DNA from 4 places in the Oleiphilus sp. HI0061 genome. Region 4 is predicted to be linked to each of the others. Evidence: predicted binding sites of a transcription regulator. Region 4 holds the regulator's gene; each other region holds the start of a gene.
The links. Region 4 encodes sigma-54, which starts transcription at its own class of promoters, with help from an activator protein. Its sites were predicted from a motif close to TGGCACNNNNNTTGCTNT; they were not measured.
Positions count from the first base shown of each region.

Region 1: the regulator sigma-54 is predicted to act here: its motif matches at 3,220-3,237, upstream of A3735_RS04515 (formate/nitrite transporter family protein).
Region 2: the regulator sigma-54 is predicted to act here: its motif matches at 1,624-1,641, upstream of cynS (cyanase).
Region 3: the regulator sigma-54 is predicted to act here: its motif matches at 3,191-3,208, upstream of A3735_RS12330 (CmpA/NrtA family ABC transporter substrate-binding protein).

Region 1 covers NZ_LWFE01000335.1:33,693-53,413, reverse strand. The annotation lists gene A3735_RS04525 (putative solute-binding protein) at 1-517, shown strand, start outside; gene A3735_RS04520 (bifunctional protein-serine/threonine kinase/phosphatase) at 586-2,313, opposite strand; gene A3735_RS04515 (formate/nitrite transporter family protein) at 2,362-3,174, opposite strand; gene A3735_RS04510 (copper-binding protein) at 3,390-3,734, opposite strand; gene A3735_RS04505 (hypothetical protein) at 3,860-4,312, shown strand; gene A3735_RS04500 (HPP family protein) at 4,309-4,971, opposite strand; gene A3735_RS04495 (hypothetical protein) at 5,104-5,403, shown strand; gene A3735_RS04490 (PilZ domain-containing protein) at 5,568-6,002, opposite strand; gene A3735_RS28700 (DUF2986 domain-containing protein) at 6,156-6,317, opposite strand; gene A3735_RS04485 (SCP2 domain-containing protein) at 6,451-6,933, opposite strand; gene A3735_RS04480 (peptidase U32 family protein) at 7,085-8,080, shown strand; gene A3735_RS04475 (U32 family peptidase) at 8,104-9,000, shown strand; gene A3735_RS04470 (TIGR01212 family radical SAM protein) at 9,004-9,894, shown strand; gene A3735_RS04465 (hypothetical protein) at 9,891-11,348, opposite strand; gene gmk (guanylate kinase) at 11,537-12,187, shown strand; gene rpoZ (DNA-directed RNA polymerase subunit omega) at 12,282-12,497, shown strand; gene A3735_RS04450 (bifunctional (p)ppGpp synthetase/guanosine-3',5'-bis(diphosphate) 3'-pyrophosphohydrolase) at 12,697-14,811, shown strand; gene A3735_RS04445 (RidA family protein) at 14,836-15,231, shown strand; gene A3735_RS04440 (NAD(P)H-binding protein) at 15,228-16,106, opposite strand; gene recG (ATP-dependent DNA helicase RecG) at 16,217-18,310, shown strand; gene A3735_RS04430 (aminoacyl-tRNA deacylase and HDOD domain-containing protein) at 18,391-19,721, shown strand, end outside.
Region 2 covers NZ_LWFE01000999.1:53-4,257, reverse strand. The annotation lists partial or broken gene A3735_RS11705 (plastocyanin/azurin family copper-binding protein) at 1-350, shown strand, start outside; gene A3735_RS11700 (manganese efflux pump MntP family protein) at 454-990, shown strand; gene cynS (cyanase) at 1,113-1,553, opposite strand; gene A3735_RS11690 (GlxA family transcriptional regulator) at 1,808-2,773, opposite strand; gene A3735_RS11685 (acyl-CoA dehydrogenase family protein) at 2,907-4,061, shown strand.
Region 3 covers NZ_LWFE01001011.1:101-4,947, forward strand. The annotation lists partial or broken gene A3735_RS12320 (ABC transporter ATP-binding protein) at 1-349, opposite strand, end outside; gene A3735_RS12325 (ABC transporter permease) at 413-1,327, opposite strand; gene A3735_RS12330 (CmpA/NrtA family ABC transporter substrate-binding protein) at 1,574-2,962, opposite strand; gene A3735_RS12335 (ANTAR domain-containing response regulator) at 3,305-3,928, opposite strand; partial or broken gene A3735_RS12340 (MFS transporter) at 4,087-4,847, opposite strand, start outside.
Region 4 covers NZ_LWFE01000987.1:78-4,372, forward strand. The annotation lists partial or broken gene rapZ (RNase adapter RapZ) at 1-694, opposite strand, end outside; gene ptsN (PTS IIA-like nitrogen regulatory protein PtsN) at 737-1,198, opposite strand; gene hpf (ribosome hibernation-promoting factor, HPF/YfiA family) at 1,225-1,533, opposite strand; gene A3735_RS11455 (RNA polymerase factor sigma-54) at 1,636-3,180, opposite strand; gene lptB (LPS export ABC transporter ATP-binding protein) at 3,491-4,216, opposite strand; partial or broken gene A3735_RS30895 (hypothetical protein) at 4,229-4,295, opposite strand, start outside.

The DNA.
Region 1 (19,721 bases), on a different contig from region 4:
AATATCGGTTTTGAATGGTGACCCGCAAGCCTTCAAACTCGCCTCCCTGGCCGGTGCTTCTCCCGTTTCCACCTCTCTGGCAACCTTCTCTGGCCAGTTTAACAATGGCAATATCGATATTCTGTTAATGCCGGCATTGGCTTACAACACATTCGAGCTATACCACGGTTTAGGAGAGCAAGGTGGCATCATTGATTACCGTTTGTTTTACGGCATGCTCCAAACGGTTATCAAGAAGGAAAACTTCGCTCCAGATTTTGGCAACAAAATGCGTAAATACATGGTCTCTCGTCTCACTCAAATCCATAAGATGGTAAAAGATGCAGAAGACGAAATTCCTGCCAAGTACTGGATCAAAACAAGTGATGCATCCAAGTCTGAATTTGATACCTTTAGCCGAGATATTCGTTTGGCCCTAAAAGAAGATAGTACCTTTAACCCTAAGGCGCTGCGGCTACTATGGAAAATCCGTTGTGCTGAAGACCCTAGCCGCGCGGAGTGCAGTACGCCCGAATAGCCAACAAGTAACCCAAGCCTTTGAAAACTTATACGGGCGGTTGCCCCAAATCCAACCGCCTACATTGTTTACGTCATGCTGGCTTGATAAAGCACAATAATTAGTAAAATCAACGAGCTTAGCTGCCAAAAAAGTACGGGATTACGTTCCAACAACGGTGGCTTGGCTTTATTTACGTAGACTTTACTTGGATGATTCAGCTCATAAATAAACTCGGATACTTCACCATAGCGCTTTAAGGGGTCAATATGAACCGCCTTATTAATTGCGTAGTCAAACCAGCCAGGAACATCCCGCCCCTTATCGATGGATTGGTAGCCTAGCCGCCCTAGTGAACGCCGATCTTTAATCTTTGAAATATCATTGCCGTAAGGTAGTTCGCCACTTAACATCTTGTAGGTCATGACGCCTAGAGAGAACAGATCAGACTTGCTTGTTCCGCTTTCCCCCAAAAAGTATTCCGGTGCAGTGAATTGAGCTGTCCCCATAATGCCTTCGTTTTTACTGATCACCTCAGTAATTCCGGCTACTTTTGTTGCGCCAAAATCTATAATTTTTACCGTTCCCTGGCTATCAATCATGACATTATTTGGCCTTAAGTCCTGATGCACCATCTCTTGTCGATGAAAGGCCTGAAGCCCCTTAGCAATTTGAGTAACGATCTCTCGCACTGTTTTGATGTCCGGTTTAGGGTTATCCAGCATCCATTGTGCAAGCGTCTGCCCTTCAATATATTCGTACACTAAATAAATAAAATTACGCTTTCTATCAGGTTCAATTGCTTTCAAAACATGAGCATTGCTCACCCTTTTTGCAATCCACTCTTCCATCAAGAAGCTTTCCAAGTAATCCGGGTTATTTCTCATTTCTGTGGAAGGTGTTTTTATCACCACCTTCTTTTTTGTTTGTTGGTCTTCTGCTAGAAATACATGGCTACGACTACTGATATAGATATCACGTAGAATCATGTATCCATCAAACTCTTTACGAGCCTCTAATCTGGGGGCAGGAGGCAGCTGAGTAAGCTGCTGTTGTAACTCACTTAACTCTCGCGCCGGTAAACTATCGATGCTCACGATCTGCAAAGTTAAATTGTCATCGCTGCCCGCTGCCAGGGCTTCATTAACCAACTCTTTTGCCAAACTATCTGGTACTTTCCCTGTCTCCTCAAAAGCTCTCGTAATCGTATTCGCCAAATGCTTTTCAGTAAGAAACTCATACACCCCGTCAGTAGCAAGAATAAAGATATCTCCCTCACTTAGAGGAAGCGCTCGATAGTCCATTTCCAAAGTGTCATGAACGCCCAATGCGCGGGTCAGGTAACTCGTTTCTGCATCAACGACATGTCGATGATCCTTGGTTAGTTGCTCAAGGTTATTGTCAGCAAGCCTGTAGATACGTGAATCACCAGAGTGAAAGCAATAAGCAGTGTTCGACTTAATAACAAGCGAACTAAAGGTACAGATATAGCCTTTGTCTTTATTAAAGCGATGCGGGCTATTTTGGGTCTGCGCGAACAGCCAGGAGTTAGTTGCTTTAAGAACCCGTTGAGCAGAGGTCTTCACAGACCAGGAGTCTGATGTGCTGTAGTAGTCCTGTATAAAACCTTTAACCGCGGTTTCACTCGCAATCTGGCTTACATTGCTGCTACTAATACCGTCAGCCAAAGCGACCACCAGCCCTTTGGACGCGAGCAAAGGCTCTTCCGGGGCATAGGCTGCATGGAAGTCCTGATTCAGGTCTTTCTTTCCTGCAGTTGAATACTGACTAACAGATACTTTAAGTTGCTTAGACATAAAAAACCCCGCCATTTCTGGCGGGGCTCCTATTATATTATTTTAGTATTAAGCGACCTTACGCTCTGGATTAGTCCTAACATGCGTCCAGTATAGTGGCAGACCTACTAGTAAGAAGCCGCCAGCAAGGTTACCCAAAGCTGTTGGGATTTCGTTCCATACGAAGTACTCGTATAAACCAAAGTCACCGCCCATGATCATAGAGAATGGGAATAGGAACATGTTTACAATAGAGTGTTCAAAGCCCATAAAGAAGAAGAGCATTACCGGCATCCACATTGCAATGATCTTACTCGTTGCAGAGGTTGAAATCATTGCACCGACAACACCCATCGATACCATCCAGTTACACAGCATGCCACGAATAAATATCGTGAACCAGCCATCAGCACCATGCGCTTGATAACCCAGTGTTCTTGACTCACCAATGGTGCTCACTTTAGCTGCCAAGGCACCGCCGTCAGTGTTGTAACCATAAGTTAGAATAAACGAAGCAAAGAAAGCTGTGGTCAGTGCGCCACCAAAGTTACCAAGGAAAACCAAGCCCCAGTTTCTCAACATTTGCGGCACGGTACAGCCATTACGTTTATCAAGTATTGATAGCGGCACTAGCGTGAACACACCGGTTAACAAATCGAACTTCATCAAATAGAGCATGATAAAGCCGACAGGGAATAAAAGTGAGCCAACTAATAAACTGCCTGTTTTCACAATAACAGTAATAGCAAAGAATGCGGCGAGCCCTAGAATTGCACCCGCCATGAATGCACGTACTAACGTATCTTTGGTGGACATGAAAATTTTCTGTTCACCTGAATCAACCATTTTGGTGGCGAATTCACTCGGTTCGATATAGGCCATAATTAATCTCTCTTAGATTAGGTTTAAAAATTTACATAATCTGAGAGAGCATAGCTCGGGCCGTTTTTAGACTTCACATTAAATAACAATTACTTATATTCGTAATCACTGAAATCTATATACCTATAAGTGAATAAGTTAGGCTCACTTATAGAGAGCAAAACATGGCTTTGTTTAGTTTTGGTGCGATAGTTGACGCTGAAGCGAGATCTCACTTACTTTCTGATTTCCACATATTTCAGCCGATGCAAACCCTTTTCATCCAGCTCCAGTATAAAGCTAACCTTATCACCCGCCTTGAATGGCTCAAGTGACAAAGACTCACTAACTCTGAAAGTCATCAACATAGGGGCCCAATTGAGTTCGGGAATCGGCCCATGTTTGATATTCACTAAGCCCTCCTCTGCAGCAACTTGGGTAATCAAACCATAAGCTGAAACTTCCTGAATCGTTTCTCCCATTATTCCTTCTGTCGTGCCATGGCCATTATTGATTGGTTTAAGCGGTGTACTGCAGGCCGAAAGCAAGGTGATCATGCTAAGCAAGACTAATAGGCGCATAAGTGTCATCTCCGAATTTAAAGTAGCTAATTTTAGCACTATAGCCTTTAGCATCGTCCAGAGGTAGCATGTATTGGTCTATTGGCTACATAGCTTTCAATCGAGTCTGACCCCCTTGAAAAAAGATGATTAAGAAACTTAAGTTTCAGCGCCTTTTGGCGATGATTTATATCGGTGCAGCACTGGGAATCATACATTTCTGGTGGCAGTTCTTTAACGGCTCGCTCTTTTCTATCGAAGAGCTAAGAGCACTGATGCCACATTTTGAAGGCTATTACTTGTGGGAAAGAAGCTTTGTGCTGCCTGATTTAATTCTGGCCTTTGGTATGCTAGTTTCTGCCCTGCCTTTGTGGTGCAACCAATGGATGCAAAAGGGCCGAGTACTCGCAGCAGCCTGCGCCGGTGCGGCACTGTTCCTGGGGTTACTGGATTTGAGTTATGGTTTTTCGAGTGGTCTCTACCGCTTAGACCACCGTTTTGCAGGTGTCGTATTAGAAGCCGGCTTATCGATCACGGCAGTTGGCCTCTTAGGTCTAATCATTTTACTTTTTAGCCCCCAACAAGCTCGACCAGATTAAGCATCTGCTTCTAGCGACTCCTTCAGTAGTATCGTCTTCAATATATCGGGGTGGGTAACGATCCCGACAATCTGTTGATTCTCGAATACCGCTATCGCGTCCAAGCCATACTCCAACAAAGCTGGTGCTAAGTCTTCTACCTGAGTTTCTGGGTGGGTTGATAACAACGATTCGTGACAGAAGGCGTTTAGCGAGCTTTTCTGCGTTTCCTCGAGCTTACCACCCTGTGGGCTCATTAGAAAAGGGACGATCTTTTTATCAGATAGCATTCCGCAATATTTCTGTTCCTCATCAAGAATGACCAGGTGATGTATTTCATACTTCTGCATAATACGCCAGGCATCTTCGAGCGTCTTATCTTTGCTGATACTCAGTACCGGCGAGCTCATAATATTCTTCACTCTCCCTAAAGGGCTCCGGGCGGGCTTAACTTCTTGGTAGGCAGAAATCGCTTTCTGCTGGCTTGCACTCGGCTCCGCGGGTTTCTGCTTTGACTTTTGGCGATGATCTTTAAAGTCTTCGGGGTCGGTTTCAGCTTTAGAATGAACTTTCTGTATTTCAGTCAGTTCATCCGCTGGAGGAATATCACGAACCCTAAACTTTCGGTCTAGTGGTGTAACGAGCCCTTTCCCTACATCGTGTACAAAAAATACGGCCATGCTGTCATGTCACCTTCATATTGGAATTCTAAGCTTATATGAATATAAATCGGCCGTTGACCTACATCAATGAGCTTTTTTTTGTAGCGCGCTATTCTGGCGTTGACTTGTAGCATAGTAGGAGTAGTGAAAATGTCTTCACATCATGAGCAAATTGAGAAATTTGCAAAGAAATTAGAAGAATGGGATTACAAAATCGACCGCATGGAGCACAGGGTAAAGGACTTGCCTGACGAGCTACGATCAATCGCACAAAATAAATATCAAAAACTGCTAGATTATCGTTCAGGACTGAAAGAAAAAGAGGAACAGCTTGTCGCGTCCTCAGAGCATGCAGTGCATGAAATTGAGAAATCCGTCGAAGAGGTCTGGGATACATTCGGACTATTATTCAAAGACGTAGAGATGGAAGTCGAAGTCGAAGGCACCTGAGCTGGTCAGAAGGTTCCAAAAAGTACGCTAGTTAGTTGAGTAAGCCGTAATACATTGTTCATTGTGTATTGCGGCTTTTTGCTTTCTGTTATACGTTTTTGATCATATTCGATGACAGGTTTGCTTCACAATACTCGCCCTGCCTGAATGTGACTCACCGCGGACTAGCGCGGAAAGCTGCCCCCATTCTTGCTAATCCATTCCTGAGAGGCCTGATTCCAGGTCACTCGCTTACCCAACTGTTCCTGCAAGTCTTTTCGATACTCGGCAATATGACATACCTGTTCGATCATACGAACTTTAAAGGCGTCATCATTGTCGAGAAACTCTACGCCCAGCTCGTATGGGCTGCCTTGCTTGTCACTTTGCTCTCGGCACCAACGAATAATTGCATTGACCTTAAATACCGGCTTAACCGAAGGTATTTTCAGCTTCACCACAGTATCTTTGAAAAATGAAACATTGGAATCAAAAGACAGACCACCCTGGCTGATATTATTAATCTCCAGATTGAGCTGCTCGCGCGTACTCAAAGGCGTAACCTGTATACCAACCTTGGACGGGTGGCGAATATAAGCTCGTGGTGCGGGTGTATTCATCGCTGCGGTACATCTCTTAGGCTAAGTACAAAATGCTAGCTGCTAACAATATGGATCGAAGTGAGACTTTTGTCACTTTTTTATAAGATGAAAAAGATTAATTTTTTGGAAGGTACACGGCCACCCAAGAAAAGGCTATAAGCCGACAATCTATTAGTCGTTTTTGATCTCAGTTAAGGTGTTTTCTTCTTCCATTACAGCCCGTTCTGCTTTGGATATATAGCGAGGTTTATCATTCTTCTTAGGCGCCAGTTTGGCATTTGCCTTCTTAAGTTTTTTCTTGAGGATGGAGTTCAGCTTCTTTTTACGATTCATCAAATCTGGCCTTTAACGATAGATAGGGGGATTCTAGTCGTTAGGAAAGCTTGGTGGAAGCTTGGTGGAAGCTTATATACCCAAAACAATGGATTACCTCCTAAGCGGACGGGCGCTATTGGAGTAAGAGTATTTAGCTAAATACTGTCACATACTCTGCAGCACTTCTTACGGCAAATAGCAGCTCTGGTGGCAAGTCATCGAGATCCAGGCTATCCATCAGGTTTTTGATCTCAAGACCCAGATCAGTGTCACCCTCAATCACCAAGTCACGCTGGAAGAACAGCGTATCCGGGTCTTCTTTTTGGGCCGCGAGCAAAATAAAGCTACGCAAACTACCGCGAATACAAACGTCCGTCTGCGCATCCTTCTGCATTAATATCTCGTTTCGAGGACCACAACTAAAGAACCAATTGATATCCGCATCGCTAATCTCGATTTTTAGCCAACGCTGTTTAAGAAAATCCATGTCACCTTGATCCAAGGCTGACTTAAAGGCCGCTTTCAGCACTCTTTTTAGCACTAAACTTTGCAGGCCAAAAGGCATATGGCGAACAGGTTTGACCAAAGTCAAAGGTAATTTTGGAAGCAGAGTTCTCGGGCTCGACAATAGCATTGTAGCTTCCTCCTTAAGACGTGATTAGCGAACAGATATTAAAGGAAACTATATCCCGGCAAGTTGGTACATAAAATACCCACCAATAGGGATAGTGACTAGCCGGGGGATTCTTCACAATGGTCAGACGTATTATTTCGAGTATTTCTTTATGGATTTGGTCTGTCCGGCTGGCAGTTTACCAGCCTTTAAAAAAGCGGTAGATAGTGGTGCCAGTGCCGTCTATGTAGGATTTAAAGACGAAACTAATGCACGTCACTTCTCAGGCTTAAACTTCAAAGAAGAAAAGGTCTCACAAGCCTTAGCTTATGCGCGATCCAAAGGCGTTAAGTTATATATCGCGGTGAATACCTATGCCCAGCCCGAAGGTTGGAGTAAATGGCAACGAGCCGTTGATGTAGCCGCCGATATTCAGGCCGATGCGCTAATTTGTGCTGATATGGGGGTGCTGGATTACGCCACCCAAAAGCACCCCAATCTAAACCTGCACTTGTCGGTTCAGGGCTCTGGCACAAATGCTGAGTCACTAAGTTTCTACAAGCGCAATTTCAATGTTCGCCGCGCTGTGCTGCCACGCGTCTTATCACTCAAGCAGGTGGCGCAAGTTGCTAAGAAGTCGCCTATCGAATTAGAAGTCTTTGCCTTTGGTTCTTTATGCATTATGGCTGAAGGGCGCTGCTATTTATCTTCATACCTAACCGACCAATCACCCAATACTTGCGGTGCCTGTTCGCCTGCAAGCTTTGTTCGCTGGGAAGAAACAGAAGACGGCCTGGAGTCACGTTTGAACAATGTGCTAATTGACCGTTATCAGGAAGATGAAAAAGCAGGTTACCCAACCTTGTGTAAAGGCCGATTTGAAGTGGAAGGCCGTCTCTACAATGCACTCGAAGAACCAACAAGCTTGAACACAATTGGCTTAATTCCTGACTTAACAGAGATCGGCATCAAGGCTGTAAAAATTGAGGGTCGACAACGCAGCCCGGCTTATGTTGAACAGGTTGTCTCGGTTTGGCGCAAAGCTTTAGACAGCTATCAGCGCGACCCGGATAACTTTAAAGTGAAACCCCAATGGAGCAAGCCACTCGATAAAGTCTCTGAAGGCTCGCAAACCACTTTGGGCGCTTATACGCGCGCCTGGCAATAAACCCCGCAGATTTAGGGAGTAATATGATGAAATTATCACTAGGCCCAAACCTGTTTTTTTGGCCAAAACAGCGCGTGTATGACTTCTACCAAGAGATGCTCGACAGCCCTGTCGATGTTATTTATTTAGGCGAGACGGTGTGTTCTAAGCGCCGAGAATTAAAAACTGCTGAATGGCTAGAGCTAGCCAAGGAACTATCGGAATCAGGTAAAGAAGTCGTAATTTCCAGTCTGGCGTTATTAATGGCAGATTCTGAATTAAGCACCTTAAAGAATATTTGTGAAAACGCCCCGGTTCAAGTTGAAGCGAACGATATCTCTGCGGTGCAATTATTATCGCGCAAAGGAGTACCCTTTGTCTGTGGTCCTAGCACCAATATCTACAATGCACGCACTTTATCAATTATGGTCAGAAACGGTGCTCGACGTTGGGTTATGCCGGTTGAGCTCTCGGGCCATTGCTTACAAACCATTCACGACGAGGCAAGTGATCTTGGTATCCGTGAGAAGATTGAAACCGAAGTCTTCAGCTATGGCCATCTTCCTCTCGCTTACTCCGCGCGGTGTTTTACCGCACGTTACCTGGACTTACCCAAGGATGATTGTCGCTTTAGCTGCATTCACTATCCGGAAGGGCTAGAAGTAAAGAGTCAGGAGCAACAGGCCCTATTTAATATTAACGGCATCCAAACCCAGTCTTCGTCGGTTTATAACCTGCTTGCAAAGGTGCCTGAAATGAAAAAACTCAATGTTGATGTCTTGCGCTTAAGCCCTCGTGCTGAGGGTATGAGTGACATCATTCGTCGCTTCCGTGATGCGCTTGATGGCCAGTCGAGTGAAATTGCGCTTAGCGATCAGGATTGCAACGGTTATTGGTTTGGCAAGCCGGGTATGGATATGCAATCAAGTCAAATGGTTTAAGTTGTGAGTGTTGTGGCTGGAAGGCCTTATCTTTCATTTGGCCAGTATATGCAACAGCGCCATGGTGAGCATGTCCATAAGCTCTCTCTCAACGCCTCCTTTACTTGCCCTAATCGAGACGGTAGCAAAGGTATTGGTGGCTGCACCTTTTGTAATAACGCATCCTTCAGCCCCAACGCCAAAGCGCCAGACTCAATTGAGTCACAAATAGCACGCGGCAAAGCGGTGATCGCCAAGCGTACCGGAGCCAAGAAATTTCTTGGCTACTTTCAGGCCTATACCAACACCTATGATGAGGCCGAAAACCTAAAGCGCTTGTATGATCGTGCTTTAGCGGTCGACGACGTCATTGGCTTGTCGATAGGGACTCGCCCTGACTGTGTTCCCGATGAGGTGCTCGAACTGCTCTTGGCTTATCAGGAGCAAGGCTATGAAATATGGTTGGAATTAGGACTACAAAGCGCTAATGATGAGTCACTCCTGCGGGTCAACCGTGGTCATGGCTGGATGGAATATGAAGATACTTGTCGGCGTGCTCGCGATATGGGGATAAAAGTATGTACGCATTTAATAGTGGGGCTTCCTGGCGAAGCAGCCCTTGATAGCCTGAAGTCCTTAGATAAAGTCTTGGCACTGGGAACAGATGGAATCAAGTTCCATCCGCTTCATATTGTAAAAGGAACGCAGCTAGCACGAGAATGGAAGAAAGGTTTGTATGAACCTGTCGCTGAGCAAGCGTATATCGATACCGTGGTCAAAATGCTTGAGCGCCTTCCTAAAAACGTAATCGTTCACCGGCTAACCGGAACAGCCTCGCAAGACATTCTGCTTGCCCCACAGTGGTGTGGGAAGAAGTGGCAAATACTCAATGCCATCAATGATCGGCTCAGTTAATGTGAGTCAAGGTGTTCTAGCAAGCGCCTTGCGGCTTCCTTAAACTCGGTATCCGGAAAGTTCTCGTCAATATAGTGCAAGAATGCACGTGCTTTTTCCGGTGTCTTGGACTTCGAAAGAATAGTCTTAGCGGCTAGTAAATATAACTTCGCCAATTCCGGGCACGAGTCAAATCGTTGGTGCGCTTCACGTGCTAACCAAAGCACCAGTTTATACTCTTTCATTTGATAAAACGCTTCAGCCAGATCGAGGCTCAGTTGAATATCGTGCACCAGGAACTTCTCTTGCTCATTGCGCAGCATTTCAAACAACTCATAAGCTGCCAACTTCTGCCCCCGACCCAGTAAGAGTTCAAAAAACAAGTGACTATGCTGTTCCAGGCGAACCAGGTCTCGGCGCTCTAGCAATAGCGTATACAGCTGATGGACTCTCAAGTCAGACCGCTTTCCCTTGCCTTTCATACTGTTTTCCAAAAGAGACAAGGCTTTGGAAAAGTCACCATCTTTGATCGCGATATCTAAGTCAGCATTGATTCGTTGTGAGCTGTCAGTTGGCGTATTGTCTTGTTCGCTCTCAAGCGCTTTGACACTGCTCACCGATGAAAAGAATTCATAACGCTTTAAGACGTAACCCAAAACCGCAAACAGGGCTATAACAAAATATGCCGTCAGCAGCACACAAACCGGAGCAAAAGCAAAGGAGGGTAATACAGGGTGAAGCAAATCTGCGATCACCAATACGCTCAAACAGCTCATCGCAAAAAATGCAATCAAGCTGACATAAGATAAGTGCATCTTTTTAATAATGCTCATCCAACTAGGTGGAGCAGATCCATGGCCGCCTTGCCGTTTATCGCTATACAGCAGCATAAGCAATACACTGGGCAGAATCGATAAAACAAGTAACGCGTAGGTTAGGGCAAGCCAGCCACTAACATAATTCAGTAAAAGTATGGGGGGCGCAAAGCAAACGATTAATAGTCCGGTAATAATCAGGCTCGTCTTAGCCTGTTTAAAATCTAAAGCCGAGGCAATTCCTGGCACCCCCCCATTAAATGAGCTTGAACCTGTCGTCGATGATAAGCGAGTCGCCTTACTATAGCTCCGCGCTACCTGCACAGAGAAGTTCACAAGCACTAGAGACAAGATACTAGCAAGTAGCAGGGCGAATATCGCATTTAAGTGCATCGCTAGTGCACTAAGGCCTAACAACAAGGAAAGCAACAAAGCGTCTGTTTTAAATGGCAGACCGAAAAAACGCTGTTGCATTGACCAAAATGGAGGCATCTCGTGACGCTTCTCAAGAAAAGACATGGGCTTTTTACAATGTGGGCACTTAGCCTTCTGCTGCCTTTCATCACCATCGGGCATGCAAAGCTTATCGTAATGACGCTCGCATGACAGGCAATGCCAGATTGCCGGAGAAATCGGGTGATAATGACAATATTGTTTCACAGGGTGTTTATACCAACAGTATTAGCCGTTCAATAAAATTCGTCTGTAGCGCTTTATCAAGATCTACTGAGACTAAGAGATACTCTTTTTAGCTGAAATTTAGCATAATGCTCCACATCGCATTAAATATAGTTGTTTTAGCTGATGAATAACAGCCTAGACATTGCTTAGAATCTGGAGGAGAAAGAGTGGGTAGCACAGGTGAAAAGTCTAAAGAAGTTGCAAGGCAAGGGCGTTTATATGTCGTTTCAGCCCCTTCCGGAGCAGGGAAAACAAGCCTGGTAGCAGCCTTACTCGAAGCCGACTCAGGTATCGAAGTTTCAGTTTCTCATACCACTCGCCAGGCTCGTCCCGGGGAAGTCGATGGCGTTAATTATCACTTTGTCAGCATCCCCGAGTTTGAGCAGCTCATATCTGAATCTGGCTTTCTAGAGCATGCAAAAGTTTTCGATAACTACTACGGTACCTCCAAGACCTGGCTTGAGCAGCGTATGGCGCTTGGGCAAGACGTTATTCTTGAAATCGATTGGCAGGGTGCGCAGCAAGTAAGAGAACTGATGCCAGATACCGTGAGCATCTTTATCCTACCTCCATCTAAAGCCGCCTTGCGCGAACGCTTACAAGGGCGCGGCCAAGATAGTGAAGAAGTCATTGAGCGCCGCATGGCCGATGCAACCAGTGAAAGTAGCCATTATCATGAGTACGACTATCTGGTTATTAACGATCAATTTGGCGATGCATTAAGCGATCTATTGTCGATTTTTAAATCAAATCGGCTAGACACCGCCAGTCAAAGCGCGCAGCATGAAGAAATATTGACCGAGCTATTGTCTTCTTAGAGCGTTTTTCGTAGTATGTTCGGTCGTTTTTGGGTGGGACTGTAGTTCTGCCTTATTTATTGAGTAGTGCGTCTTTTCCAGAGGTGAAAATTTAATGGCTAGAGTGACCGTTGAAGATTGTTTAGATCACGTTGATAACCGTTTTGAATTGGTAATGGTTTCAACCAAGAGAGCCAGACAACTAGCAAATGGCGGCAAAGAGCCTTTCGTAGAGTGGGAAAATGACAAACCTACTGTTGTTGCCTTGCGTGAAATTGCAGAAGGTTTGATCAATGATGATGTGATCAAGCGCGAAGAGATTTCTTCTTAATCTGCTGAAAAATGAATAAATTATGTGGTTTTCTTGAGAATTACTCTTGAAAATCATCTGTTCTCACTTAAGATAGGTGAGAGCGCATAAAGCTGAATGGAAACGTTCGGCTTTTTTTTGCTTTAGAGCTTATCCCCCTCGTATTTTAAGGCACTCGTGTTTCTAGAAACATATTATTAAAGAACAGGCAGAACAGGCATTGATAGAATCACTCGAAGCGGCAGTCAGAACTTATCTGGATGACAACAAGGTCTCTATGATCTTGCAGGCTTTCGAGTGTGCTAAAGATGCACACGAAGGTCAGTACCGTCGAAGTGGCGACCCATACATCATCCATCCGGTAGCCGTTGCCAAGATCCTTGCTGGTTTGCACATGGATCACGAAACACTAATGGCCGCACTGCTTCACGATGTCATTGAAGACACCGAGGTTACCAAAGAAGAGTTAGCCGAGCAGTTTAATGATACTGTCGCTGACCTGGTCGATGGCGTAAGTAAACTGACGCAGATAGAGTTTAAGTCCAAAGCCGAAGCGCAGGCCCACAACTTCCAGAAAATGACCTTGGCGATGGCCAAAGATATTCGTGTCATTTTAGTCAAACTGGCAGACCGCCTGCACAATATGCGTACGCTGGGGCCTTTGCATGCCGAAAAGCGTCGACGCATTGCCACCGAGACCCTGGATATCTACGCGCCAATTGCCAACCGACTGGGCATCAACAGCATTCGGGTAGAGCTAGAAGACTTAGGCTTTGCCGCCATGTACCCGATGCGAGCCAAATATATTGGCCAGGCAGTGCAGAAGTTACGTGGCAATCACAATGAAATTCTTGCCGATATTCAACATTGCCTTGAAGATAAGCTCAAAGAACGCGGTATTAATGCTGAGATACTCGGTCGCGAGAAGCACCTGAACAGCATTTATAAAAAAATGAAATACCAGCATAAATCCTTCCATGAAATTATGGATGTTTATGCCTTTCGAATTATTACTGACTCTGAAGACGATTGTTATCGCGTGCTCGGAGCCGCCCACAGTTTATACAAGCCGCTGCCCTTTCGTTTTAAAGACTATATCGCCGTACCTAAAGCAAATGGCTACCAGTCTCTCCATACGACACTTTTCGGTATGCACGTTAATATCGAGATTCAGATTCGTACTAAGGATATGGAAGATTTGGCTGACTACGGTATTGCTGCACACTGGCAATATAAAGATGAGTCAGATCTCGCCTTGGCCAATCAGGCGCGTATTGATCGCTGGCTAAGCGGCCTGAAAGAACTTCGTGAACGCGCCGTTGACTCTATGGAGTTTATTGAGCACGTTAAGATCGACCTCTTCCCTGACGAGATCTACGTATTCACACCCAAGGGAGCGATTCTCGAATTACCTGCGGGGGCAACCCCAATCGACTTCGCTTATGCCATCCATACCGATATTGGTCATGCTTGTGTCGCCTGTCGCATAAACAAGCAACTTGCCCCCTTGAGCGTACCTCTACAAAGCGGGCAAACGGTTGAAGTCGTCACCGCCCCTAGCGCTAAACCAAGTAGGGCTTGGCTGAATATTGTCACAACCGGTAAAGCCAAGAGCAGCATAAGGCACTACTTGAAAGACCAACGCGAAGCCGAAAGCCTAGCGCTTGGTAAGAGCTTGCTCGATAAGTCACTCTCTGGCATTAATGTTTCCTGGAAAGATATTCCTGAAGCACAGATTCAAAAAGTTCTCGAACATAACCAAGCCGAGAGCATGGATGTACTCCTGCGCAATATCGGTTTAGGTCAGCGCATGCCGTTCATCATTGCTCGTCAATTGATGTCTGATGCAATACAAGATGAGGCTGAAAACGAAGCTCAAGATACCTCTACAGTGTCCATGATGATCAAGGGCTCAGAAGGAATGAACCTGTCTTTCGCACATTGCTGCCACCCGATCCCGGGCGACCCGATCGTAGGCTTACCTGACACAGGCTCTGGCATCACCATTCATTCCGAGGGCTGCTCAAAAATTATGAACCTAAGCAACAATCAGGTTCAAATGCACTTATCCTGGGTGAAAGATATTACCGATGAGTTTACCGTTGAATTGAAGGTAGAGCTTGAACGCCAACGCGGCATTATTGCCGAGCTAGCCGCAGCGATAACGCACGCCGAAGGTAATATCGAACGAATCGGCGTGACGGAACAAAACGCCAAACTAAGTGTTGTTAGTGTTGTGCTACATGTTCAGGGTCGACGACACCTGGCTCGAGTTATGCGCCGAATTCGCTCAATCAAAGCCGTTCTAAGGCTTACCAGAGTCATATCAAAATAAAGTGATTAGCTTCCAGGAGGAAATATGAGTAACAAGTCCATTATTCAAACAGCAGATGCACCGGAAGCAATCGGAACCTATTCCCAGGCAGTAAAAGTCGGCGAGACCGTTTTTTTATCTGGCCAGATCCCGCTGGACCCAAGTACGATGAGCCTGGTAGAAGGCGATATCAGCACGCAAATCACGCGAGTATTTGATAACCTTACCGCTGTATGCAATGCCGCAGGCGGTACACTTCAAGACATAGTTAAACTCAATATTTTCCTGACAGACCTAGGACACTTCGCCACCGTGAATGAAATCATGGCCAAGTATTTTGAAGCGCCTTATCCCGCAAGAGCCGCCATTGGCGTCGCATCACTACCTAAAGATGCTCAGGTTGAAATGGATGGCATAATGGTGATGAATTCATCTATTTAGGTTTGTCTTAACATCGCCTGATAACCTTCTCGGAAAGTCGGATAGTGAAGTTGATAAGCACTATCCAACATTCGCCTATTGGAACACTGCTTATTTCCGCTTCGCCGTTTTGCCTGCTCGGAAGGTTGGGTATTGATGGTCAGCCCCAAGTGCTCTGCTAGCCAGATAATCACTTCATTAAGATCTACTGGTTCACTATCACTAGCAAGATATAGCGGCTCCAACGCTGAGCCTTGAGCATTCAAGCGAATTAAGTGCTCAATAAAACCCACGCAATCATCTTCATGAATACGGTTACTTCGACGTAAGGCTTTACTTAAAATAGCCGCGCCACTTTCCGCAGACTGCTTTACCTGATTAATTAACTGGCGACGAGAACCACCATAGATCCCGCTAAAACGAATAATCGTGCTGGGTATGCCGCTGTGTCGAAGTAGACCTTCCGCTTCAAAGATAAGCTTTCCTGAAAACTGTTTTGGTTCACAAGGGCTTTGCTCATCTATCCAACTATCATCATTCTGGTGATAGACACTGCTACTGGAAACAAAGATCAATCGCTTTAAGCGCTTCGGATTAGGAAGCATCGTAAGCGTGTTTTCTAAACCCGTGACATAGGTATCACGATAAGCCTGTTCGGTGCGCTGGGAAGGCGTCAGGCAATAAATCAGGTAATCAACACCATCAGTCAGGACTTGTGAAAACACCTCTTCTAAACTCGATGCCTCTCGAACATCTGCAGCAAGATAATGAATGTCATCCTGAGACATTTGAGGTCTTCGGCGTAAACCAAAAACTTGAAAGTCACTTGAAAGCCTCTTCGCTACGCGCCCACCGATTTTACCGCAACCGACTATCAAAACCTTCTTACCTTGCATAGCGCCAAGCCTTTTCTATATGATTTGTCGCTAGTATAAAACGAAGTACTCTAAAAGACATTCGTAGATGCATCGAAGTACCTGCACTCACACAAAAGGGTTAAATCGGCATGGCAGCGCTGGAGGAAATAGAGCTTACGCAGTTAAAAGGTGTGGGCGCCAAACTGGCTGAAACACTTTCCAAGCTCGATATTCACAACATGCAGGACCTACTCTTCCACCTGCCTTTTCGTTACGAAGACCGAACTCGTATTCACTCTGCAGCCTCGCTTCGCCCCGGCATGCAAGGCTTGTTTGAAGTGGAAGTGCTCGGTAGTAGAGTCGTTCATGGAAGAAGGCGTAGTCTAGAAGTCAAAGTAAAAGACGCCAGCGGCACCGTTACACTGCGTTTTTATCACTTCAGCGCAGCTCAAGCCCGGCAACTTCAAAAAGGTACCTACCTGCGTTGCTATGGTGAGGCCAGGCTTGGAAAGCTGGGAATAGAATTCTATCACCCTGAGTACAATATCATCACAGGGGACGAGAAGAATACCGCACCCGAAACTTTAACTCCGGTTTATCCCTTAACCGAAGGAATTCAACAAGCAAGACTCCGTGCAATCTGTCGTCAAGCGCTTGGCTGGCTGGATCGCTGCGATGTCCGCGATCTACTGCCGCCTAGCATTCGAAAAGCCTACCAGCTACCGGAACTTAAACATGCACTAAGTTACTTACATGCTCCACCAACCGAAGCCGACCAACTCGCTTTGCTAGAAGGGCGGCATTTATGTCAGCAACGCCTTATTGTTGAAGAATTACTCGGGCATCACTTAAGTCTGTTAAAACTCCGCAAAGGCGTACAAAGTCACCAAGCCTTGCCTTGCCAGAATAATAGCCAGCTAGGCACTCAACTGCTTGAGCAGCTCCCCTTTGAACTAACCGGTGCACAAAAAAAAGTGTGCAGCGACGTCGACCATGACCTAGGCCAAGCCTTCCCCATGCTACGATTGGTACAAGGCGATGTCGGCTCAGGTAAGACCATCGTTGCGGCCTTGGCAGCCTTAAAGGTTGTAGAGTCGGGTGCTCAAGTCGCTTTAATGGCTCCCACTGAAATTCTTGCCGAGCAACATCTATTGAACTTCAGTCAGTGGTTTGCCGAGCTTAAGCTTCCTGATGGCAACTCGATAGAAATCGCATGGCTAAGTGGTAAGTCAAAGGGCAAGACCCGAGCAGCCGCCTTGGGAAAAATCGCATCGGGTAATGCTCAAGTCGTCATCGGCACACATGCTTTGTTTCAAGATGAAGTGAAGTTTTCACGCTTGGCCCTGGCGATTATCGACGAGCAACACCGCTTTGGTGTTCACCAGCGTTTATCCTTAAAAAACAAAGGGCAAGACTCCGGTTTGGTGCCACATCAGCTCATTATGACCGCCACGCCCATACCCCGGACATTGGCAATGAGCGCCTACGCCGACCTCGACACCTCGGTAATCGATGAACTCCCCCCAGGCAGACAAAAAATAGAAACCTTTGCCATTCCAGATAGTCGACGCTCCGAAATGGTTGAACGGGTTAGAAAATCTTGTGAAGCCGGCTGTCAGGCCTATTGGGTTTGCACTCTTATAGAAGAATCTGAAGCCCTGCAGTGTCAGGCTGCAGAGGAAAGCCTGGCCTGGTTACAAGCTCAGCTAGGAGGTTTGGTTGTCGCCTTGGTTCATGGGCGAATGAAGGCTCAGGATAAAAGCCTAATCATGGATCAGTTCAAAGAAGGGCGTATTGATGTATTGGTTGCTACGACTGTTATTGAAGTCGGTGTGGACGTTCCCAATGCGAACCTTATCGTTATTGAAAACCCTGAGCGCTTAGGGCTCGCCCAGCTACATCAGTTGCGCGGCCGCGTAGGAAGGGGCGCTTTAAAAAGCTATTGTGCGCTAATGTACCACCCACCTCTATCCGCCAATGGCAAAGAGCGCTTAAGTGTAATGCGCGAAAGTAACGATGGCTTTGTCATTGCCGAGAAAGATCTGGAGTTAAGAGGCCCTGGTGAAGTTCTGGGTACCCGGCAAACCGGTATGGTCGAATTTCGGATTGCAGACCTTCAACGTGACCAAAATTGGCTTCCTGAAGTCAAAACCATGGCTGCACAAGTGTTTGAGGACTCCAAGCTCAGTGAACTATTGATTCGTCGATGGGTCGGCGCAAAGCGTGTTTATGGCGAAGTTTAGTATTTTTGTTACCTTCGACTAAATTGACGAACTGTTTTGCTGGATTGATCTACACTTAGCTTATTGATATGGAAACGCTTATGGATAACAAAGAGTTAAATGACATGATACCCGCGGTGGTGAATAAAGTTTTTGAACAATACCAGAATGATGCCGAAATTAATTTGACTGAAGCGGACCAGCCAGTGTTAGTTGACCGTGAAGGCATTCCCGATAGCCAGATTCTGAAAACCATCTTGATGGCAGACACACTAGGGCGTTCGCAGCTAATATTTTTAGCCGACAGTATGCTGGATGTCGACAGTTTGAACAGTAAGGTAGGGCGCTCATTCGAAGCGCTGCCACATGAGGATGTACACAGCCTAATCGCCGTGCATAGCATCAAAACGCTTCCGGCTATTCCGGATATCACCGGTTTACCGGCGATTGTCGATGCTCGTGTCATCGAACAGGATACCGTCTATATCGAAACCGATGAAGCAGATAAACTGATCAAGCTGAGTAAAGAGGCCTTTTCAGCCTCAACTAGAAAAGCTAAAGTCGAAAGCTTTGCAGTGCCTCTATCATCGATACCTTACAACATAAATCAACCAGGCAGTGACCTTGAGCAGATCAATCAAGCGATTGAGAAGTTTACCTCCTTACGTATTAAACAGCGCTTGGAAGACACTCTTGAGCTTCCACCTCTGCCTCAGAGTGCACAAGAAATTATTCGCCTTCGCTCCAACCCTGATGCAGGCGCTGATGAACTGGCAGATATCATCGAAAAAGATCCAAGCCTTGCTGCTCAGGTAGTTAGCTGGGCTTCCAGCTCATTTTACAATGCACCCGGAAAGATCAAGTCAGTTCACGACGCGATCATCAGGGTATTGGGCTTTGATATGGTGATGAACCTGGCAATGGGTTTAGCTCTGGGAAGAACACTAAAAGTTCCTAAGGATGAGCCAAAAGGTTATGCCCCCTATTGGCAGCAAGCCATGTGGCTAGCTCTAGGTACGACCTCAATTCTAAGCAAAATTGACCCGACTTATCGCCCCAGTTTCGGCTTGTCTTATCTTTCGGGCTTGCTGCATAACTTTGGTTATTTGGTGCTTGCACACGTCTTCCCGCCTCACTTCTCGTTGATGTGTCGCTATATTGAAGCAAACCCCCATTTAGACAGTGGCTATATTGAGCACTTCTTACTGGGCATTACTCGTGAACAAATTGGTAGCCAGCTGATGTCTGTCTGGAATATGCCAGAAGAAGTCATTATTGGCTTGAGACACCAAAAGAATCAGGCCTTCGAAGGTGTAAATGCTGAATACGCCGGTTTACTGCAGCTCACTCAACATATGCTGGCTGACGCAGGCGTTGTTCCTAAACCAGCCGACAAACTTGATGAAAGTATTTATACCCGTCTGCACATCAC
Region 2 (4,205 bases), on a different contig from region 4:
GTGAAGTGGATCGCGTGATTAACGTTGAAGCGAACGACGCGATGCGCTTTGTTCACGAGCCGTTCAATATAAAAAATGGCGAGACGATCAAGTTTATCATTACCAACAAAGGCGCTGTGCCTCATGAATTTTCGATTGGTACCAAAGACGAACATATGGAGCACGGCCAGATGATGATGAAGAACCCCAACATGCATCACGGTCCAGGTGGCAACGCAATTACCGTAGCACCAGGCAAAACAGAAATACTCATATGGACATTTGAAGAAGCGGCTGAAGTAGAAGCTGCTTGTAATATTCCAGGCCATTACCAAGCGGGAATGCACAGCCCGGTAAAGTTTCGACCATAGAAACAAGAAATATAAATCCCGTTGAGAAATCCATTTAACACACTAACATCTAGGTTTTGTATACTTCTCAACCCAAATATAGTTGAACTAAGGGTTCGTTTTGTTGGCATTGTTACTTCTGGCAATCGCGTTAAGTATGGATGCGTTTGCTGTGTCTATTGGTTTAGGTTCAAAAAAAACGGTCGGCACACTAAAGCTTGCCACAATGTGCGCTATTTACTTCGGCCTTTTTCAGGGCCTTATGCCCCTTATTGGTTTTATAGGAGGTAAAGGTGTTCTCGTTTTTGCTGAAACCTATGCTCCCTGGGTATCGTTTATATTGCTTTTGATTATTGGTATTAAGATGATCTATGAAGCGCTTATAACTGGTGAAGAGAATGTCCCTTCTCATATAACTCATCGTGCTATGTTCATTCTAGGTATTGCCACCAGTATCGACGCAATGGCGGCGGGCTTTTCGTTAACGTTGCTGAACGTTAACGGATTTCTAGCCTGTACTTTCATAGCTATAACCACTGCACTATTTAGCTTTGCCGGAGTCTACCTTGGCGAGAAAACAGGCACTTGGCTCGAAAGTCGAGCTGAAGTGTTAGGTGGGACGATTTTGATATTGATCGGGTTAAAGGTCCTCTTAGGCTAAGACGGTCCAGCCTACTGTCATTCATAGAGAACTAAAAATTGTTTAAATAGGGTTCGAGAAATTATTAAGTAAAAACAATAAATAAAAGTGAGTACGAAGCTCTGGCCTCGTACTCGATTAAGCTACCAGGCTTTGTAGGGTAAGAACTTACCATTCATGGTTAAGACGACGCGATCACCTTTCGGGTTCTCTTCTTTTTCAACATCCATACTGAAGTCAATTGCGCTCATGATGCCGTCGCCAAACTTTTCTTGTATTACTTCTTTTAGCGTATCGCCGTAGACACCGACAATTTCATATAGCCGATAAATTAAAGGGTCTTGAGGAATGGATTGATCCCAGGTTTTAGTCGGGTATTCCATCAATGCAGGCTTTGCTTCGTCCGGTAAATCAAGTAAGGCACAAACCTTATCTGCAACGTCCTCGGGCATACTATTCATGCCCAGACAAGCTGAGGTGAGCCATACTGAGCCCATGCCGACTTCTTCTGCCATACCTTCCCAGGTAAGTTCTTTAGATTTTTTAGCTAATACAATTGCTTCGATCACTTCTTCTTTCTTCATCACAATCACCTTTATTTACTGTGTTGGTCAGCGTCAGGTTTGAGCTGAGGAATAAATTTCATAAAGGGCTTCTGCAAGCGCTATGCCATTGGAAATTGTTATTATTATTCAATAGATTAGCTAAAACCTATGCGTGTGATCTATCAGTGAGGGCCTTATTAGTGTGCACTGAAAGGCTTGTTTCGAAGAGAGAGCCCTGTCCTAAGGCACTGCTGAATCAAGGGACTTGTCTAGCTGATTGTAGTGAGCAAAATTTATCGTAGCTTCTTACGCCAAGCGGCGGGGCTTAGGCCATATTTTCGCTGAAATAAACGATTGAAGTGGCCAGGGTCTTGATAACCAACCTTCCATGATATTTCTGCGACACTTTGATCACTATGTTTGAGGTGCTCTTTTCCCTGCTCAATTTTTAAGTGTTGAATATAGCTAAGAGGTGATTCGCCCGTTGCTTCTTTAAAGCGACGTTTAAAGGTGCGTACACTCATATTTGCTTTTGTGGCAAGTTGCTCGATAGAAAGGGGCTCAATGAAGTGGATTTCAAGCCACTGCTGGATAGACAGAATAGCGTCGTCTTGATGGTAGGTTTGTTTACCAATGGAGGCAAATTCGCCGGAGTAGGCTCGTCTGAAATCGACCAAAAAAGTACTTTCTACGGCTTCGCCAACCTCAGTGCAGGATAAGCGTGAAAGCAGATAGATCATGATCTCCATGGCTGCATTCATTCCTGCAGAGCAATACAGTTCCCCGGTAGCGGTAATAAAACGATCGGGGCGAAGATCGATTTTGGGGTACTTCTGTGCGAACTCTTCTTGCTTATGCCAATGCGTGGTACAGATTCGCTCATCCAAGAGCCCCGCCTCTGCCAGAAAGTAGGAACCGGTTGTCGCAGCCATAATCGGGATACCTTGCTCGTGCCACTCCCTAAGCTTTGGGTATAAGGGGCGCTGATCGATTAGCAACGCTTCCATGTTACCCCAGATTCCATGAAGAATGACCAGGTCTGTATGTTTGATATCGCCTAGTGCCTGATCAGGTGTAATGCTTAAGCCGCTGAATGATGAAATAGCTTTGCCATCTAAGGTAACTAGCGAGATAGATATAGCCTCGCCCAAAAGCTTTTTTTGTAGCATGGAGGCAAAGGCAAATACATCATGACTAAGGCCTAAACTTAAGCCCATTGCATTCTCGCAGGCATAAAGCGTGACATGTTTTAGCATCATAATCTCCAGAAGATATTGGGGTATTATTTACCTTTATGGCCCGTTTGGCCATTTATATGTCCTGAGTCACGCTGTTTCTTTTTGTCTTCGATTCTTAAGATTGCGTTAGTTAGATCTTATATTGGAGATGAGCATGAAATTCACGTCTGAACATGAAGCCTTACGCAAAACAGTGCGAGCCTTTGTTGATCAGGAAATGGACCCTTTTGTTGATGAGTGGGAGCAGGCAGGCAAAGCGCCTTTACATTCACTATTCAAGAAAATGGGTGACCTGGGCTTGTTGGGTATACATAAACCCGAAGCGAATGGTGGTGCAGGTTTAGATTATAGTTATAACCTGGTGTTTGCTGAGGAAATTGGCCGAGCCTATGGGGGTTCCTTGCCCATGGCGATTGGTGTGCAAACAGACATGGCCACGCCTGCTTTGGCTCGTTTTGGTAGTGATGAGTTAAAACGTGATTTTTTGGCGCCAGCCATCGCTGGAGATATGGTTGCTTGTATCGGGGTTAGTGAAGCTGGGGCAGGTTCAGATGTTGCAGGTTTAAAAACGACCGCTAAAAGTGACGGTGATGACTACCTTATCAATGGCAGTAAGATGTGGATCACGAATGCGACGCAAGGTGATTGGATTTGTTTACTTGCCAACACTTCTGAAGGCAGTGTTCATGCAAATAAATCAATGATCATTGTGCCTTTGGATTCACCGGGTATCGAGATCTCAAAGCCTTTGGATAAACTCGGTATGCGCGCCAGTGATACGGGGCAGATATTCTTTGATAATGTTCGCGTACCTAAGCGCTATCGAATAGGCGAACAGAACAAAGGTTTCGCTATGCAGATGATGCAGTTTCAAGAAGAGCGAATGTATGCCGCTGCGAGTTCACTAAAGGGAATGGAGCGAATTATCAGTGATACCCGGGATTGGTGCCGAGATAGGGAGACCTTTGGCCAGCCGATATTAAACAATCAGGTGGTGCACTTTCGCTTGGCAGAGTTGCAAACCGAAGTTGAGGCGCTCAGAGCGCTGACTTGGAGAGCTTGTCAGCAACATATTGAAGGTGAAGACGCGACCTACCTGGCATCCATGGCTAAATTAAAAATGGGCAGGTTATGGCGTGAAGTAAGTGATAGCTGCCTTCAATACTGGGGAGGCATGGGTTTTATGTGGGATAATCCTGCTGCCAGAGCCTATCGTGATACGCGGATACTATCGATAGCCGGTGGTAGTGATGAGATGATGCTCGGAATTATTGCCAAGCATATGGGCACATTGCCGAGCCGACGATAGAAGCGGTTCTGCCAAAAATAGCTTTTACATTGAGATAGAAAAAATGCCAATACCCGCCTTATTCGAAAACAAACTAAGCTTGCCTGTTATCTGCGCGCCGATGTTTTTGGTCTCTAGCCCTAAACTGGTGATCAATGCATGTAA
Region 3 (4,847 bases), on a different contig from region 4:
CTTTAGTTTCTGCTTTTGACTTAGTTTTTCCGAATACTTGCTTAACGGCCAGCTCAACATTTTCATACGCCGTCAACCACGGCAATAGAGAATGATTTTGGAAGACAACGGCCCGCTCAGGTCCTGGTTCTGTCACTTCTTTGCCGCTAAGAACTACACCGCCATTGGTTGCCTGATGTAGGCCAGCGACAACGTTCAAAACGGTTGACTTACCACAACCCGAGTGTCCGATAAGCGATACAAACTCGCCCTTTTTAATTTGTAAACTCACGTCCTGCAGCGCTGTGAACGGCCCCTTTGGTGTCGGAAAGACCATATCTATATGACTAATATCTAATAATGCGCTCATAATTCTATCCTCAATAAATTCAATCGTATTTCGTTACTTGTAGCTGTTCGGGCAGGTTAAGGCTTAAAGGCCTTTATTATCCCAAGACACTCGCTTTTGTATTTGTAACATTGCGCGATCTAACAAGAATCCGATAAAACCAATTACAACGACTGCTGCCATAATTCTACTTAGTGAATCTGAACTACCATTCTGGAATTCATCCCAAACGAACTTTCCAAGGCCTGGGTTTTGGGCCAACATTTCTGCGGCGATCAACACCATCCATGCGATACTTAAGGACAAGCGCATTCCGGTAAAGATCATCGGTACTGATGCAGGTAAAACAATTTTCTGAACATGTTTCAGAGCAGGTAATCGCAACACCTTACTTACGTTGACCAAGTTATCATCAATGGATGCAACACCCACTGACGTATTGATCACCATTGGCCATAAGCAGCAAAGTGTTACGGTGATCATCGAAACAATAAAGGACTTGGCTACCAGTGGATCTGACGAGACGTAGAGTGCACTCACCAAGATTGTCACCAAGGGTAACCAAGCCAAAGGAGAAACAGGTTTGAACACCTGAATAATCGGGTTAACAGCCGAGTTCAGTGTTTTATTCAGGCCAATGGCAATGCCTAGGGGAATCGCTATCGCTGCAGCCAATAAGAAGCCAGAAGCGACCGTCTTTAAGCTGGTAAAGATCTGATCGAGGAAAGTTTCTTTCCCGGTATACGCTCTGATTTTAGGCACATAAGATGGATCTTCAGCCACTCGTGCCGCATTTCTTTTCTCTTGCCTTTCGTAGAAGGCTTGCTCTTTAGTCCGCTCGGAAACGTGCTCATCATATAAAGAGACGAACTGCTCCATTACCATCGCGGGACCCGGAAACTGCCCCAAAGAAGTTTTAACACTCTGTGCGGCTGCCGCCCAAATAATGAGAAATACCGCAATACCTGCCATGGGTATTGCCAGAGTCTTCGCTGCCATCGCACCAAACTCTAATACCTTATCCAACCAAACAATTGGTTGTTCTATATCGTCCTTAAGAGATGTCGCCGTTGACATAATCTTCTGCTCCTGCTTAAAGCTACTTCAGTTAACTGACGACTCTCGTTCTAACAAACATTGAGAGCCGATCAAGATAAATCTTTCTTAGACAAACTTCGTTATCAGCAGTCAGACAACAAACCCTGGTTCAGGCCAGCATTTGTCGTCCGACATATGTAATACTCTTTAGATCTTGTCGCCTGATTTCAGACCAATTGAGAACTTCTCGATATACTTGTTTGGTTGTGTACCGTCATAAACAATGTTATCGATAAAGTGCGTTTGTGGGTCACGGTAGCCATCTTCAGTAGAGAAGTCTGGGAAGTCAGCCGCTTTCGCTTTACCTTCTTTGATCAAAGACTGCGCCGCACGTGCATAGATATCAGGACGATATACTTTCTTCGCCAAATCTTTGTACCACTCGTCGCTCTTATCTTCAGAGATCTGACCCCAACGACGCATTTGCGTTAGATACCAGATAGCATCTGAGTAGTATGGGTAAGTCGCGTTATAACGGAAGAATACGTTGAAGTCTGGTACTGAACGCTTATCGCCTTTCTCGTACTCAAAAGTACCCGTCATACTGTTTGCAATAACGTCATAGTCAGCACCAACATAGTTAGGTTGTGACAAGATCTTAACCGCTGCTGGACGGTTAGCATTGTTGTTAGCATCTAACCACATCGCTGCACGAATCATCGCTCGCGTTAAACGAACTGTCGTATTCGGGTATTTCTCAGCAAATTCTTTAGTAATACCAAATACTTTCTCTGGGTTGTCTTTCCAGATCTCGTAATCAGTCACTACTGGCACACCGATACCTTTGAATACGGCCTGCTGGTTCCAAGGCTCACCTACACAGTAGCCATAGATCGTGCCGGCTTCCAAGGTAGACGGCATTTGTGGTGGAGGTGTTACTGATAGCAAGGCATCTGCATCGATCTTACCTGTCGTGTCACCCTTATGAGGCGCGTAGTAGCCAGGGTGAATACCGCCCGCTGCTAACCAGTATCTTAGCTCATAGTTATGAGTCGAAACCGGGAATACCATCCCCATGTTAAAAGGCTTTCCATCTTCCTTGTACTTCTCGACAACTGGCTTCAGCGCATCAGCTTTAATTGGGTGAACAGGTTTTCCATCAGCCATCTTTGGAATATTTGGCTTCATCTGTTCCCAAATATCATTTGAAACGGTGATCGCATTACCATTCAAATCCATTGAGAAAGGCGTAATGATATGAGCTTTAGTTCCATAACCCATCGTCGCTGCAATAGGCTGTCCCGCTAGCATATGTGCACCATCCAAGCGACCGTCAATTACGCCATCAAGCAAGACCTTCCAGTTAGCTTGAGCTTCAATTTTGACGTACAGGCCTTCATCCTCAAAGTAACCGTTTTCATAGGCGACAGCTATTGGCGCCATGTCTGTTAGTTTGATAAAACCGAAAGTTAACTCCTCTTTTTCCGGATAGCCTAATTTCTCTGCATGCGCCGCGCCGCTAGTCATACCAACTGCGACACTTGCGCTGATTACTGTTGTCATCGTTGCCGTTTTTAACGATTTAAACCACTTCATAAAACGCTTCCTTTATATCAATGAATCAATAATAAACTTTCAAAAAATCCAAAAAAAAGGCGCCCACCGATTAGTCGCCTCTAATGAGACCACTAACTGATGAGCACCTTTGCTCGTTCAAACCTGACCGCGCCATTGCGATCTTGTTTGATGTCTTTCTGATCGCCGTTGATAGAAAGACATTATGTTTTGTTTCATGAACGCCTTGCGTTCGTAGATATACCAGTTAAAGCACAAGCCGTGCCAACTTTTTATACCTTATATATCAACTACTTGACAATATCACGCAGAAATACGACCCATTTCAGTGCACCAAGCACTTACTAACGACTTGCTTTAGGGCTACTCGACATCACCCAATAAGGAAAACACATCAATAATGCTTTCAGCCACTTTCACAATCGGCTGCCCCTTATCCATCGCCAACTTTCTAAGAGAGGTATATGCCTCATCTTCACTCAGGCCCTTCTGTTTCATCAACAAACCTTTAGCCTTCTCTAAGGTCTTTCTTTCGGCCAATTTGGTTTTTGTCGTGTTTAATTCCTTTATTAAACCTTGCTGCTCATGAAAACGAGCTACTGCGATATTAATAATTGAAGGCAAGCGCTGTGGCTGTATATCATCCACAATAAAAGCACTGACACCGGCCTTCACCACCTTCTGAACCAGCGGCGGCGCATCCTTTTCTGAGAAAACAATGACGGGAAGCGGCATGCGCTCTCGAAGTTCGACCAGTTGCTGTAAAGTGTCTTCGTCGGGCAAGTCCATGCCCACCACAAGAATATCAGGCTGATGCTCCTCTGCTTTCTCCAGCATAAGACAAGCATCTGTGACAGTCTCGATTATCGGATAAGCGTTTTCGCGAAGAGCTCTGCGTAACAACGCAGCTCTTGAATCCAGAGGGTCAATTAACAGTGCGCGTTCTTTTTGAGAGAGCCCTGTATTTGAGATAACAGCTCTAGTCATACGACACCACCTTATTCATAAATTCAGACACAACTAAGTATGAAATACTCATTCCCTTCTGGCATAGGTCTGATAAATATTAAATGGTAAAAAATAGAGGGTATAAAAAGGAGCGAGCCTGTCAAAAGTACAGGCTCGCAATCAAGTCCTAGCTAAACCTAGCTAACCTCGATCATTTGAACAGTGCCATCAGGTAATACTTCATGCATATGACCTTTAGGCTCATCCAAGAACTGAACCAGAGCCAAGCAAGCCACCGCAGCACCTGCAATCACCATAAAGAAGGTCGATGCATCAACAAAAGAATAGACCGTCAGGAAGGTCACGCCACCCACGTTGCCATAGGCGCCAACCATACCTGCAATTTGGCCAGTCATACGACGCTTAACCAGTGGCACCATTGCAAACACTGCACCTTCACCAGACTGAACGAAGAAAGAACAAAGCAATACCGCCGCAACCGCTAATGGAATCATCCAGGTGCTATCAACTAGCGATAGAATCAAGTAACCGACCGTCAAACCAGCAATCAGAATAGTTAAGGTTTTCTTACGACCAAACTTATCTGACAAATAACCACCAGTTGGGCGCGCCGCCAAGTTCATCAATGCGAATGCACCCCCCAATAAGCCAGCCATAACAGGCGTTAGATCGAAGGTTTCCATAAAGAATGCAGGTAACATTGAAACAACTGCCAACTCTGAACCAAAGGTAACGAAGTAAGCCCAATCTAGAATAGCCACTTGCTTAAACTTATACTGGTCATTTTCTGGCAAAGAAGTATGTAGATGTTCTTTGTTCACTTGATAGATTGAGTGCATTTGGAAAGCAAACAGACCAGCGAGCACCCCCCATAAAATGTTTGCTGTTGTTGCCGATAGTAGACTTACACCCGCTGGAGATAGCTTCCATGTCAAAA
Region 4 (4,295 bases):
TGAGAAAGTTAATGATATCTTCCTTCATTAGTATGGATTCGGGTTGGGCGTTCATGAAGTCTACGACGGGCTTATCTAATCCACTAAAAGTACGAAGGTTTGGGTCCCAGTATGGGTTTGGCAAACAGCGAACGTCGAATACGTAATCTGCATCGCTAGGAACACCATTTTTGAAACCAAATGATTGAAAGAGTATGGCGAGCTCTTGCTCTCGTTTGCCTGTCACTCTAAGTTTTATGAGGTCTCTTAACTCGTATAGGGTTAGTTTCGTAGTGTCGACAGTCAGGTCAGCTTTTAGTGCCAGCTGGTCGAGAAGCGTTCTTTCGGTTTCAATCGCTTCGGTGAGTGAGTGTGTTGTGCTGCTAAGTGGGTGTTTGCGTCGAGTATCGTGAAAGCGCTTTAGGAGCGTCTCACTTTGTGCGTCAAGAAAAATGATATCGACATCAATCTCCATCTGCTTTAGCTTCTCGTAAACTTGGGGGAATGCTTCTATTCCACCCTGCAGATTTCTAGCATCGATACTGATCGCAACGTTACTTAACCTTGTATCTTTACCTTGTAGTGATTGTTTACCAAGGTTTAGTAAAAGCCCAACCGGTAAATTATCAATGCAGTAATACCCCATGTCTTCAAGGACGTGAAGGGCCGTGCTTTTTCCGGAACCGGATCTGCCACTGACAATAACGAGCTTCATAAGAAGTTCCTAGCAATTTTGAGCTTCTAAGGTTTGTAGGTCTTAAGCAATTATTTTCTGATAAAGTTCAGTGCCTGTAGCAGATTCCCTTAAACTATCGCAAAAAGCAGTGTTGTTGAACTTCTCTGCAATTTGACTTAAAAGATCCAGGTGCTCGCTCGTCGCCTCGGAGGGGACAAGTAAAACGAAAAGAATATCAACGTCTTCGTTATCTATCGAGTCAAAAGGTATCTTTTTTTCAAGTGTAAATAGACAACCAATAACTTGTTTGCAGTTTTCCAGTCTGCTGTGGGGAATGGCAATTCCTTGCCCAACTCCCGTGCTTCCCAGTCGTTCACGAGAAATAAGGTTGTCAAATATTTCAGTTTCATCAAGATGAGGAAATTGTTTTGAGACCAGGTGTGCAGCCTGTTGAAGAACTTTTTTCTTGCTACCACCGGGCAAACCGCGTTGGGTTAGCTCCGGTGACAAGATGGCCTCGATAGTAATTTTATTTTCAGACATTTTTCGACTCTAAAGATCGCTAATAACTAGCGTGCTGCTGCGCCGTGTGCGCGGTCAACTTTCTTTTCCTTGTGCTTAAGAATTTGACGGTCTAGCTTATCAACTAGCTGGTCGATAGCGGCATACATGTCGTCGTTCTCGGCGTGGCCGTGGATATCTGCACCAGCGATATGTAGCGTTGATTCAGCAATATGTGCTTGTTTCGATACAGAAAGGGTTACCTGTACGTTGCTAATGCCGCCAATATGGCGCTCTAGCTTTTGCAATTTGGTTTTCACATATTCTTTAAGTGCATCAGTTAAATCTACATGATGGCCAGTGATATTTAATTGCATAGTATTCTCCTATCATCGTTATTTTTAGCGAGAGTTGAATATTGACTCACTTTTCGCTTATCAAATCAACTTGCTGCAGGCAGCAAGTTATCAAATATTGTATTAAACCAATCTTTTTCTTTCGTTCGATGGGGGGATCGACATCGCTTCGCGGTATTTTGCGATAGTGCGGCGGGCGACGTTAATTCCTTGCTCTTTCAACAAGTCGGCAATCTTGCTATCGCTAAGAGGTTTTTTAGGGTTTTCTGCTGATATTAACTTCTTAATAATTGCGCGAATCGCTGTTGACGAGCACTCTCCGCCAGTAGTTGTGCTGACGTGGCTTGAGAAAAAGTATTTGAGTTCAAATATGCCTCGTGGCGTATGCATGTACTTTTGTGTTGTCACACGAGATATGGTGGACTCATGCATTTCTACCGCTTCAGCAATATCATGTAAAATCAGCGGCTTCATCGCTTCATCACCATAGTCAAGGAAGCCTTGTTGGTGAGCTACTATCTTACTTGCCACTTTTAGAAGCGTCTCGTTACGACTTTGTAGGCTTTTAATAAACCACTTTGCTTCTTGAAGTTGATCCTTCATAAAGGTGTTGTCGTTACTGGAGTCAGCTCTCTTTATAAACGAAGCATAATTTGCATTGACCCTTATTTTTGGCGCAATCTCTGGGTTGAGCTCAACTTTCCAGCGTCCTTTTTCTTTCTTTACGACGACATCTGGCACAATGTACTCAGGCTCGGAAGAAGCAATGGATTCACCTGGTTTAGGGTTCAAAGACTGAATTAGAGAGATAACCTCTTTCAGTTCATGCTCTTTAAGGCGGCTGCGTCGCATTAGTTGAGCGTAGTCTCTTGATCCTAATAAGTTCAGGTAGTGGCTGATTACAAGCTTTGCTTGTGGTAGCCAGGGCGTATCTTTTGGTAGCTGGCGTAACTGTAGCAGCAAACAGTCGGGCAGGTCTTTGGCAAATACCCCAGGTGGATCAAAGTGCTGCACGCGTTTTAAGACGGCTTCAACTTCATCTAATTCAACCGGGTCTTCGTCATCTGAGTTGTGCAGCCCCTCGTGTATCTCTTCAACGGTATTCGTTAGGTAGCCGTCTGTATCTGTTGCGTCGATTAATGACATCGCAATGTATCGGTCGCGATCAGACATGGGGGTAAGGTTAAGTTGCCAATCTAGATGATCTGCAAGAGACTCGGTAGCAGCGTTTCTTTGTTCGAAGGCATTGTTGTCATCTTCGGGAACGGGACCACTGGGCGCATTGTTTGTATATATGTCATCCCAAGCCGTATCAACAGGCAGATCTTCCGGTATAGTATCTGACCACTCTTCACTAGGCGTGTCGGCTTCATTACTAGCAGGTGCTTCGCTCGAACTGGTGTCTGTACTACTGCTTTGTTGGTTGTCCTGAGAGGCGTACTCGTTGCCATCATTTTGATGACTTTCATTCTGATTTTCTTGTTTATCACTTGTATTTCCAGGCTCGTTGTTATCGTCCTGGAGTTCGAGCATAGGATTAGATTCCAATGCTTCTTGTATTTCGTTTTGAAGGTCAAGAGTCGACAATTGTAGCAAGCGGATTGCTTGCTGCAATTGAGGTGTCATTGTCAGTTGTTGACCGAGCTTTAATTGGAGAGAAACCTTCATGTTCATGAGGATGTCACCAACTTAAGACTTAAATTTTGAATCATGTATTGTCGCTTATTATATTTTGCGGAAATGGTCGCTGTGAATAAACGTATTTATATTTACTTCATTTACACAAGTGTAGTGCGAAGATAGCAAAGTGTGAAACAAATAAAAGTATATTTACGTTACCAGCCTACAAATAATTGTTTTAGATCAAGTTATCGTCTTGTTGACGTGAAAATTGCATGCTACTCATTTCTAAGCTGAAAGTCATGCTTAATTGTTTGTATATGCTGTTCGAATCGAATGCTATGAACTAGCCACTGGCTTATAATTTGAATTGATTGCCCAAGTAGACTTGTTTGACCTTTTCATTATTCAGAATGTCTTCAGCACTTCCTGAAGCAATGATATGGCCATCACCAACAATATAGGCTTTTTCACAAATATCCAGCGTTTCTCTAACGTTGTGATCGGTTATGAGTACGCCGATATTTTTACTTTTAAGGTGAGAGACGATTGACTTGATGTCGTTGACCGATATTGGGTCGACACCTGCGAAGGGCTCATCGAGTAGAATGAAGTCAGGCTCCATTGCTAAAGCTCTGGCTATTTCCACTCGCCTACGTTCACCGCCTGACAAGGCCATGCCAAGACTATCTTTGATGTGAGTGATGTGAAACTCTTCGAGTAAGGCTTCCATTCTTTGTCGCCTTTCGCTGCGAGAAAGATCTTTTCTAATCTCTAGTACCGCCAGGATATTGTCTCGAACACTTAACTTTCTAAATATTGAAGCTTCCTGGGGCAGGTAGCCGACACCGTTTCGTGCCCTATCATGCATAGCCATGGATGATAGGTCGGTATCATTAACTGATATCTTGCCTTTATCATGCTTAACCAGGCCTACAATCATATAGAAACAAGTGGTTTTACCAGCACCGTTAGGGCCGAGCAGCCCGATCACTTCACCGCTGTTGATAGTCAGGGAAACATCTTTAACTATTTGGCGTTTATCATAGGCCTTGGCTAGGTTTTCTGCTTTTAAAGTTTTCATTGTTGCTCAGGTCTATTGCTTTTGCTCGGCACCGGACTCGGCATTTGGAGCAGGTTCGAGTGGCAGTTTGTTTTCGTTT